2 regions of the Leucobacter allii genome follow, and region 1 is predicted to be linked to the other one. Evidence: riboswitches for the same ligand, from Rfam matches in the RefSeq annotation. Region 1 holds a riboswitch; the other holds the start of a gene.
The links. A riboswitch is a leader RNA that binds a small molecule or an ion and turns the genes downstream of it on or off. The one in region 1 is predicted to bind FMN.

Region 1 (5,153 bases):
CCGCTTCGGCGGCGGGACGATCTCGTGGATGGTGACGTGGCCGGAGAACCGTCACATCGCGCTCCGCGGGCCGGCGGAAGCGGGCGTCGTCGGCTATCAGGAGCACGCGGGCGTCGCGATCATGCTCGGCGATCCGATCGTGCCGGCCGGGTCGCTCGGGGAGGCGCTCGCCGCGTTCGAGCGCACGACGCAGGATGCGGGCCTCATCCCCTGCGTCTTCTCGGCGGGCACCGCGACGGCGACGGCGCGCCCGGAGGGGTGGCGCTCGGTCATCGTCGCCGAGGACACGATCGTCGATCTGCCCGAGCTGCAGTTCACCGGCAAGGCCTGGGGCGCCGTGCGCACCGCGATCAACAAGGCCGAGCGCGAGGGGATCGAGTTCCGCATGGTGCGGCTCGCCGACGAACCCTGGAACGTCCTCGCGCAGGTGCGCGCCATCTCCGAGCAGTGGACGGGGGACAAGGGCCTGCCCGAGATGCGCTTCACCCTGGGCACGGTGGCGGAGGCGCTGGATCCCGAGGTGCGCGTCGGCATCGCCGTCGACGGCGAGGGGAGTCTGCACGGGGTGACCTCCTGGCTCCCCGTCTACGGCGGAGACGGACGGGTCGCCGGCTGGACCCTCGATCTCATGCGCCGCCGCGACGGCGGCTTCGGGCCGGTGATGGAGTTCCTCATCGCCTCCTCCGCACGGCACTTCTCGGGCGAGGGCTACGACTTCGTCTCGCTCTCGGGCGCGCCGCTCGTGCGGCCGGCCGACGCGGAGGCGGGACCCGTGGACCAGGTGCTCGAGCAGATCGGGAGCCTCGTGGAACCGCTCTACGGCTTCGCCTCGCTGCACCGCTTCAAGCAGAAGTTCAACCCGCGGCATGAGTCCCTGCACCTTCTCTACCGCGACGAGGGCGATCTGCCGCGCATCGGCGTCGCGCTCACCCGGGCCTATCTTCCGGACGCGTCGCTGCGCGATCTCGTCACCTCCGCGGCCGGAACGGCGGCGCGGACATAGACGCCATGGCGGAGCGCTCCCCCTGGCGCACGGCGAGCGCGGCACTCAGCATCGGCGGCGAGGTGCTCGGTCTGCTCATGCAGCTGGCCCTCGTCTGGGTGGGCGCGGATCTGCTCTGGGGCGGCGACGACGATCTCATGATCGCCCAGCGCTTCGTGTGGTGCAGCGTCGCGATGCTGTACCTCGCCCTCACCGCGCTCGCGCTCAGTCTCCAGGTGCGCATTCGCCAGCCCGACCCCACCGCCACGCGGGTGCTCATCGGCCACCCCGTCACCCGGCTGTTCACGATGGTCTTCACCTTCGGCGCGAGCGTCATCGGACTGTCGGTGGCGGTGGATCTCATCACCGACATCGGTCAGGACGTGCACGACCCCATTGCCGAGTTCACCGCGGTCTGGGCGATGCTGCTCTCCTGGGTGATGTTCAACTGGGGCTACGCTCGGATCTACTTCTCGCGCTTCCACCGATCCTCGGCGCCGCCGCTCGAGTTCCCCGGGACTCCGAGCCCGCGCCTGGCGGATTTCGCGTACTTCGCCTTCACGAACTCGACGACGTTCTCCGTCTCCGACGTGAAGGTCCTCGACACCCACATGCGCTGGACGGTCGTGTGGCACACGACGTTCGCCTTCTTCTTCAACGCGCTCATCATCGCGCTGTCCATGAACGTCATCGCGAACGGGCAGCTGTTCGCCGAGCTGTTCTCGTGAGAGCGGCCGCGTCCGCACGATTCCGCCCAGAGGGAAATGTGACGGGGCGGCGTGCGACGACGCGCCCGAGGGGCTAGCATGAGGAGCGTGTTCCGGGGTCGGTGAGAATCCGAACCGGCGGTGACAGTCCGCGACCCTCGCATCCGCGAGGCCGAACCGGTGGAACTCCGGTACCGACGGTGATGGCAGTGCGGAGTCCGCCTGTGTAGTCCGGATGAGAGGAATGCAGGAGGACGGGCGACCGTCCGCACCCTGTGCACCCGGGACGTGAGGATCGCCGGATGCTGCAGCAGGAACTCGTCGAGGAGGCGATGCGCCGCGCGCTCGGGGTCGCCCGACGCGGGCCCGTCGACGACCCCAATCCGCAGGTCGGCTGCGTGATCCTCGACCCCGACGGCCGGATCGTCGCCGAGGGCTGGCACCGCGGTTCCGGGACGCCGCACGCGGAGATCGACGCGCTGGCGCATCTGCCCGGGCCGTGGCGCGGCCGCTTCTCGGAGCTCACCGCCGTCGTCACCCTCGAGCCGTGCAATCATACGGGGCGCACCGGTCCGTGCGCCGAGGCCCTGCGCGACGCGGGCATCGGCGCGGTCGCCTACGCCCTGGACGATCCGGGCCGCGCCTCCTCGGGCGGGGCCGCCACGCTGCGGGCGGCCGGAGTCGAGGTGCGCGGCGGCGTTCTGGCGGGAGAGGCGCGCGCGCTGCTGGGCGCCTGGCTGGCGCGCCAGGGGGCCGCGGACGCGTCCGCTCCGTCGCCGCTCCGTCGCCCGCGGGTGACCGTGAAGTGGGCGCAGACCCTGGACGGCCGGGCCGCGGCGGCGGACGGGACGAGCCGCTGGATCACCGGGCCCGAGGCGCGCACCGACGTGCACCGTCGGCGCGCCGAGGCCGACGCCATCCTCGTCGGCACCGGCACGCTGCTCGCCGACGACCCGGAACTCACCGCGCGCGACGCCGAGGGGGCGCTCCTCGTCCCGGCGTCCGAGCAGCCGATCCCCGTCGTGCTCGGGCACCGGGGCATCCCCGAGGCGGCGCGGGTGCGCGCGCATCCCGCGCTCGCGGCGCGGGGCGTCCCCGAGCCCCTGAGGCTCCCGGGCGACGATCTCCCCGCCGAACTCGCCGGGCTCGCCGCGCGCGGCATCGGGAGCCTCTTCGTCGAGGGCGGGCCGCGGGTCGCGAGCGCGCTGATCGCGGCCGGCCTGGCGGATGAGCTGCTCGTCTACGTCGCCCCGGCGCTGCTCGGCGGCCCGAGGCTCGCGCTCGGCGACCTCGGGATCCCGAGCATGGCGGGGATCGCGCGGCTCGCGGTGCGCGAGCGCCTCGAGCTCGGCGCGGATCTGCTCGTCCGAGCCGATCGTGTTTCACGTGCAACCCCAGACTCCCCGGCCCCCGGGGACCACGCCTCCGAGGAAGGATAGGCATGTTCACAGGACTCATCGAGGAGATCGGCGAGATCGTGGCCGTCGAGGCGATCGATGATTCGCTCCGCCTCACCATCGCGGGCCCCGTCGTCACCGCGGACGCCGTTCACGGCGCCTCGATCGCGGTGTCCGGCGTCTGCTTGACGGTGATCGAGCAGGGGACCACGTCGGACGGCCGCGGTACCTTCACCGCCGACGTGATGGCCCAGTCGCTGCGCATGTCGACGCTCGGCGCGCTGATCCCCGGCAGCCGGGTGAACCTCGAACGCGCCGTGCGCGTCGACACCCGGCTCGGCGGCCACATCGTCCAGGGGCACGTCGACGGCACCGCGAGCCTCGTCACGTCCACCCCGGCCGAGCAGTGGCGCGTGCTGCGCTTCGCCCTCCCGGCCGCCCTCGCTCCCCTGCTCGTCGACAAGGGCTCCGTGACGCTCTCGGGGGTCTCGCTCACCGTCTCCGGCATCTCCGACCCCGCCGGCGGCGAGGAGGGCGGATCCGGCCACTGGTTCGAGGTCTCGCTCATCCCCGAGACGCTCGCCGCCACGACGCTCGGCGCGCTCGAGCCCGGCGACCGGGTGAACGTCGAGACCGACATCCTCGCGCGCCACGTCGCCCGCATGCTCCGCTTCGGCGGCGAGCCCGCCGCCCTCACCGAACCGCACGTCCCCGAAGGAAGCCGCGCATGACCCCCACCGATTCCCCCGAACCCGCCGGCCGCATCTCGAGCATCGAGGAGGCGGTGGCCGCCATCCGCGCCGGGCGGCCCGTCATCGTCGCCGACGACGAGGATCGCGAGAACGAGGGGGACGTCATCCTCTCGGCCGAGCTCGCGAGCCCCGAGTGGATCGCCTGGACGGTGCGCTGGTCCTCCGGCCTGCTCTGCGCGCCGATGACCAACGACATCGCCGACCAGCTCGACCTGCCCATGATGGTGGAGCGCAACGAGGATGTACGCGGAACGGCATACACGGTCACCGTCGACGCCGCGCACGGCGTGACCACCGGCATCAGCGCGAGCGACCGCGCGACCACGCTGCGGGTGCTCGCCGGCGAGCACTCGGCGCCCGAGGACGTGCGACGCCCGGGCCACGTGCTCCCGCTGCGCGCCGTGGACGGCGGCGTGCGCGCCCGCGCCGGTCACACGGAGGCGGGCGTCGAGCTCATGCGGCTCGCCGGCCTCCGTCCGGTGGCGGCGATCGCCGAGATCGTCGCCGAGGACGGCGAGATGATGCGCCTGCCCGGCCTGCTCGAGCTGGGCGCGGCCGAGGGCGTCCCCGTCATCACCATCGAGCAGCTCATCGCCTATCTCGACGAGCGCGACCCGGAGGGACGGCCTCCGGCGACCGCGCGCCCGCACCGCCAGGTGAGCCTCCGCGCGAACGCGGCCCTGCCGACCACGCACGGAGCGATGCGGGCCCTCGCCTACCGCGACCGGCGGGCCGGGGTCGATCACATCGCGCTCGTGGCCCCGACGCCCGAGGGCGTCGATGCCGGCGCCGACACGCTCGTGCGCGTGCACTCCGAGTGCATCACCGGAGAAGCCTTCGGCTCGCTCAAGTGCGAGTGCGGTCCGCAGCTCGACCGGGCGCTCGACATCATCCACGAGCGCGGCGGCGTCGTCGTATACCTTCGCGGGCATGAGGGGCGCGGCATCGGCCTGGCGAACAAGCTCCGCGCCTACCAGCTGCAGGAGCAGGGCGTCGACACGCTCGAGGCGAACCTCCAGCTCGGCCTCCCGGCCGACGCGCGCGACTACACCGCGGCCGCCGAGATCCTCGCCGATCTCGGCGTGGAGCGCGTGCGGCTGCTCACCAACAACCCCGACAAGGTCGCGCAGCTCGAGGCCCACGGCATCGTCGTGACCGAGCGCGTGCCGCTCATCGTGGGGCTGACCGAGGAGAACCTCGCGTACCTCGCGACCAAGCGCGATCGCATGGGCCACGAGATCCCGAATGCCGCGCTGCCCGGCGCCGCGGCGGCGGACGGAGCGCGCTCGTGAGCGGCGCGGGGGCTCCCGATCTC
Region 2 (5,153 bases), 200 kb from region 1:
CGTCGGCTTCGTGCTCGGGCTCCACCACGCGGGCGGCGTCCACAGCTCCGTCTCCTCCTCGAAGGGCGCGCGGCGGGAGGACCGCCGCATGATCGTCTACGGCCGCGAGGGCAACTACGAGTCGCACATGTCCGATGTGCAGGTCGAGCAGCTGCGGGCGGGCCTGCGGCCCGCCACCGACGCGGACGCCTGGGGGGTCGAGGCGCCCGAGCGCTGGGGCGTGCTGCACGACGGATCCGGCCCGACCCCGATCCCTTCCCTGCGCGGGGACTACACCGAGTTCTACCGGGATCTGCATCGCGCGATCGCGACGGGGACGCCGCCCGCGGTGCGGCTCTCCGAGGCGCTGCACACCGTCGCGGTGCTCGACGCGGCGCGCGAGAGCGCGATCTCGGGCACTCGCGTCGAGGTGGCCGCGACCCCCGGATCCTGACCCGCCGCCGCATCCCTCGCCCCGCGCACCGCTCCGCCCCGCCTCGCACCTCCCGCTCCGCCCCCTCTCCCGTCCCCGCCCCCTCTCGCCCTGCACCTCCCACCACCGCACTTCTGCGCCCGCGCCCCCTCTCACCCTGCGCCTCCGCGCCCCCAACCCCCGGGGCCGATCTCCCTCCGCCCCGAAACCTCTCCTCCGCATGAATCCGGGTCGCTCCGGCAGGGTCGGCCCCTCCGCCACCCTGCCGCGGTGACCCGGATCCGGGCCAGGGCGACCCGGAGCGACCCGGACGGGGCGGAGCGGGGCCCGGAACCGAGCGGAACGTGGGCTCGGGAACGGAGCCCTACTCCCGCCCGCGAACGGCCGGGGTGGTCCGCGGGTCGGGCATGAGCGTGTCGATCCGGGGCTTGGCGTGGGCGCGGCACCACACGACGAAGCCGATCGCGGTGAACACGCCGTAGAAGACGTACATGAGGGCCGTGGCGTAATAGCCGGAGCTGAACAGCAGCGGCACGCCGACGAGGTCGACGGCGATCCAGACGAGCCAGAACTCCGTCCACCCCTTCGCCATGCCGTAGGTGGCGAGCAGCGAGCCGACGAAGGTCCAGGCGTCGGCCCAGACCGGATCCCAGGAGCCGAGCGCGCGGAACACCGGCGTCAGCGCGACCGTGCCGAGCAGCAGGACGAGCACGATGCCGACGCGTGCTCCCGCAGGGGCCCAGCGCGGCGTGAGCCGGCCGCCGTCGCCCGCACGCCGCCAGCGGATCCAGCCGTAGACCGCGACGGCGATGAACATCACCTGGCGGCCCGCCTGGCCGAGCAGGCTCGGCAGCGAGTGCTCGGGGGTGAGGATCGAACCGAGGAACACGGTGAGCAGCAGCAGATTGCCGATGATCCCGACCGGCCAGGCCCAGATGCGCCGGCGCATACCGCCGAGCGCGCTCGCGAGCCCGAAGACGTTGCCGACCACCTCGCGCACGAGCAGCGTCTGCCCGCCGGGCAGTTCCCAGTGCGCGGTGAAGGCCTCGACGAGCCACTGCAGCGCGTTCATGGGATCCTCCTCGGGGTGCGGTGCCGCCGAGGGGCGCGTGGGCGGGCCCGCGGGCCCGCGGGCCCGCCCACGCCCGTGCTGCTCTCATCCAGACTGTACTGTCGGTCCCGGAGTTCCACCGGATCGGCCGGTCCCGCGAGGCGGATCGCCTCGCCGGCCCGGTTCGCGGACTGTCACCGCCGGTTCGGACTTCCACCGACCCCGGAGCACGTGTGTGTTCGCCTCGAATGCTACTCCTCCGCGGGCGCGCCCGCGGACGCGGCTCAGGCCCCGAGGGCGGCGTCGGCGTCGCGGAGCACCCGCGAGGCGACCTCGAGCCCCTCGATCCGGCCGAGCGAGACGTCCTCGTGCTCGATGTTGACCCACATCTCGGGATCGACCTCGTGCAGCGCGCGGAGGAACTCCGTCCAGTACGCGGTGTCGTGTCCGCGGCCGAGCGCGACGAAGTCCCACGCCGAGTGCTGCGGCCACTCGTTGGCCCACTCGTCGCCGCCGAGGTTCGTGCGCGGCTCCTCCGGGGAGAGGCGGCGGAAGGAGTTGTCGAGCACGCCGTTGAGCCGCGCCCACTCCGGGTTCACGCGCACGTCCTTCGCGGCGGCGTGGACGACGAGCTCGCCGAGGTGCCGCACGACGGCGACGGGATCCATCTGCTGCCAGAACAGGTGCGAGGCGTCGAGCTCCACTCCGACGTGCGTGGCGCCCGTGAGCTCGATGAGCTTGTGCACGTCGGCGGAGTTGAACACGAGGTTCTGCGGGTGCAGCTCGAGGGCGACCTTCACCCCGTGCTCGGCCGCGAAGCGGTCGGTTTCGCGCCAGAACTTCGCCGCGACATCCCACTGGTAGTCGAGCACGTCGAGTGCGGCCGAGTTCCAGGCGTTCACCACCCAGTTGGTGACGGTCGCGGCGGGCTCGCCGCCGGGGAGCCCCGACATGGTGACCACGCGATCCTGCCCGAGCCGCTCGGCGAGCCGGATCGAGCGGCGGACGTCCTCCGCGTGGGCCTCGCCGATGGCAGGCTTCGGGTGCAGCGGATTGCCGTTGCAGTTGAGGCCCGCGATCCGCACGCCGGTCCCCTCGAACAGGCCGAGGAACTCGTCGCGCGCGGCGTCGGACTCGAGGATCTGCTCCCGGTTGGGGATGTGGGTCGGGGGCAGGAAGCCTCCCGTGTTGAGCTCGATGCCGGTGAGGCCGAGCTCGCGGACGACGCGGATGGCCTCGGGGAGGCTCCGGTCGTGGAGGATCGCGTTGTAGACGCCGAGTTTCATGGGGTGCTCTCTTCTGCTGCGAAGCGGTGCTGCGGGTGGGGATGCGCGGTGGTGGGTGCGGAGCGCGGACGGCGCGGGATCACGCCACGGCGACGGAGGATCCGCCCTGCGCGGCGGACTCGGCGACGGCGGCGAGGAACTCCATGTTGTGCACGCCGTCGGCGAAGCTCCTGCAGCGCGGGAGCGACTCGGCCTCGGGGATCCCCGCGACCTCCTCGAGGAAGGCGCGCGCCTGGTGCACGAACAGGTCGTTCTGGCCGATGCCGACTCCCGGGGCGTCCATCGCCCAGCCGCCGGCGTAGTGCGGGTGGGCGGGGCCGAGGGGCACCGTGCGGTACCCGGCGAGGTCGCCCTGCTCGTCGTGGAGCATGACCTCCACCTGGCCCGGGTTCGTCTGCGACCAGCGGGCGGCGCCCCGCGAGCCGAAGACCTCGACGTACAGGTCGTTCGGGTGGCCGGCGGCCACGCGGGAGACCTCGAGGGTGCCCACGCAGCGCTCGAATGCGGCGTTGAAGCTCGCGTAGTCGTCGTTCGTGACGGGGGCGGTCTCGTCGCTCACCGCGCCGCCGGTGTGCCCGACGACCTGGCCGAGGGGCTTCGGGCGCTCGGTGATGGAGGTGTGGAAGCGGCCGCCGGAGACCTCGCGGACCGGGCCGCAGAGGTACTCGGCGATATAGCTGAGGTGGCTGCCCACGTCGCCGAGCGCGCCGGATCCGGCCGGACCCTGGTAGCGCCAGCTGATGGGGGTGCCGGGTCGGCAGGCGTAGTCGGTCCAGTAGCGGCCGGAGAAATGGAGCACCTCGCCGAGGCGGCCGTCGTCGATGAGCGAGCGGATGAAGGCGAGGCCGGGGCCGCGCAGGTAACTGAAGCCGATGCGGGCGACGGTGCCGTTCGCTGCTGCAGCCGCGGCGGCGTCGGCCATGGCGCGGGCGTCCTCGATGGTGTCGCTCAGCGGCTTCTCGCACAGCACGTGCTTGCCGGCCGCGAGGAGGCCCTCGACGATCTCGCGATGCAGCGCGTTCGCGACGACCACGCTGACGACGTCGATGTCGTCGGCCGCGGCGATGTCGCGCCAGTCGGCGACGTGGCGCTCGAAGCCGAAGCGCTTCGCGGTCTCCTGCCCGAGGGGTGCGTAGACGTCGGCGATCGCGACGAGGCGGATCTCGGGCAGCACGGGGGCGTAGAGAGTCGAGGCGGCGCGGTAGGCGGCGGCGTGCGCCTTGCCCGCCATGCCGGCGCCGATGACGGCGACGCCGAGGGATGCGGTCACGGGAGGGTCCTTTCGCAGAGGGGATCGGGGCGGGGTGTCGTGGGAGGATCGGTGCGCCGACTGCGTTGGAGCGCTCCAATTGGATCACGCTAACGCGGCGGCGAATGTTCTGTCAATATGGAGTCTGCGCGCCGCGCCACCGCCGCCCGGGTGGCGCGGCATCGTCGGATCGCGGGGAGGAGGCGGCATGAAACGGCCCACGATCTACGACGTCGCCCAGCGGGCCGGCGTCTCCAAGTCGCTGGTCTCGCTCGTGCTGCGCGGCTCCCCGCGCGTGAGCGAGGAGAAGCGCGAGGCCGTCCTCGCCGCGGTCGCCGAGCTCGACTACACGCCGAGCCGCCTCGCCGCCGGCCTCGCGGGGACCCGCACGCGCAGCATCGGCGTCGTCGTCGACGACTTCGCGAACCTCTGGTTCGCCCCCGCCCTCGAGGGGCTGCGCGCCGCAGTCGCCGCCGGGGGCTACAGCCTGAGCGTCGCCGACACCGCGCTCAACGCCCACCTCAGCCAGGATCCGATCGCGGTGTTCCGCTCGCTGCGGGTCGACGGCGTCGTGCTCGCCGGGGAGATCTCGGCCGAGGCGGCGCGGCAGCTCGCGGTTCCCGCGGTGGTGCTCGGCACGCGCGCGATCGAGGCGGCGCGGGTGCCGGTCATCGCGAGCGACGAGACGGCGGGGGGTCGCCTCGCTACGGCGCACCTCGCGGAACTCGGCCACCGGCGCATCGCGTGCATCTCCGGGCCGGGGCCGAGCGCCTCGGCGCGCGAGGCCGGCTATCTGGCGGAGCTCGCCGCGCGAGGACTCGGGGCGAGCCTGGTGCGCGCGGAGCAGACGACGGAGGCCGCGGGCGCCGCCGCTGCCGACGCGATGCTCGCGGAGCTCGCATCCGCACCGGGTGCCGAGGCGCCCACCGCGGTGTTCGCCGTGAACGACCCGCTCGCCGTCGGTGCCATCGGCGCGCTCCGCGGTCAGGGCTTCGAGGTGCCGCGAGACGTCTCGGTGGTGGGCTACGACGACTCGCCGATCGCGAGCTACCGGCTGGTCTCGCTGACCTCCGTGAGCGGCGATGTCCGCGAGTTGGGCGAGGCGGCGGGCGCCGACCTCGTCGCGATGCTGGAGGGCGAGGGCGAGTTCCCGCC

Region 2: another riboswitch for FMN. It lies ahead of pnuC (nicotinamide riboside transporter PnuC); the one in region 1 lies ahead of ribD (bifunctional diaminohydroxyphosphoribosylaminopyrimidine deaminase/5-amino-6-(5-phosphoribosylamino)uracil reductase RibD).

The regions. Positions count from the first base shown of each region.
Region 1 is NZ_CP095045.1:61,625-66,777, reverse strand. It holds gene MUN78_RS00275 (bifunctional lysylphosphatidylglycerol flippase/synthetase MprF) at 1-1,003, shown strand, start outside; gene MUN78_RS00270 (DUF1345 domain-containing protein) at 1,009-1,710, shown strand; FMN riboswitch at 1,795-1,940, shown strand; gene ribD (bifunctional diaminohydroxyphosphoribosylaminopyrimidine deaminase/5-amino-6-(5-phosphoribosylamino)uracil reductase RibD) at 1,992-3,128, shown strand; gene MUN78_RS00260 (riboflavin synthase) at 3,131-3,817, shown strand; gene ribA (GTP cyclohydrolase II) at 3,814-5,130, shown strand; gene ribH (6,7-dimethyl-8-ribityllumazine synthase) at 5,127-5,153, shown strand, end outside.
Region 2 is NZ_CP095045.1:3,427,626-3,432,778, forward strand. It holds gene MUN78_RS15900 (Gfo/Idh/MocA family protein) at 1-433, shown strand, start outside; gene pnuC (nicotinamide riboside transporter PnuC) at 777-1,484, opposite strand; FMN riboswitch at 1,557-1,697, opposite strand; gene MUN78_RS15910 (sugar phosphate isomerase/epimerase family protein) at 1,748-2,749, opposite strand; gene MUN78_RS15915 (Gfo/Idh/MocA family protein) at 2,829-4,019, opposite strand; gene MUN78_RS15920 (LacI family DNA-binding transcriptional regulator) at 4,207-5,153, shown strand, end outside.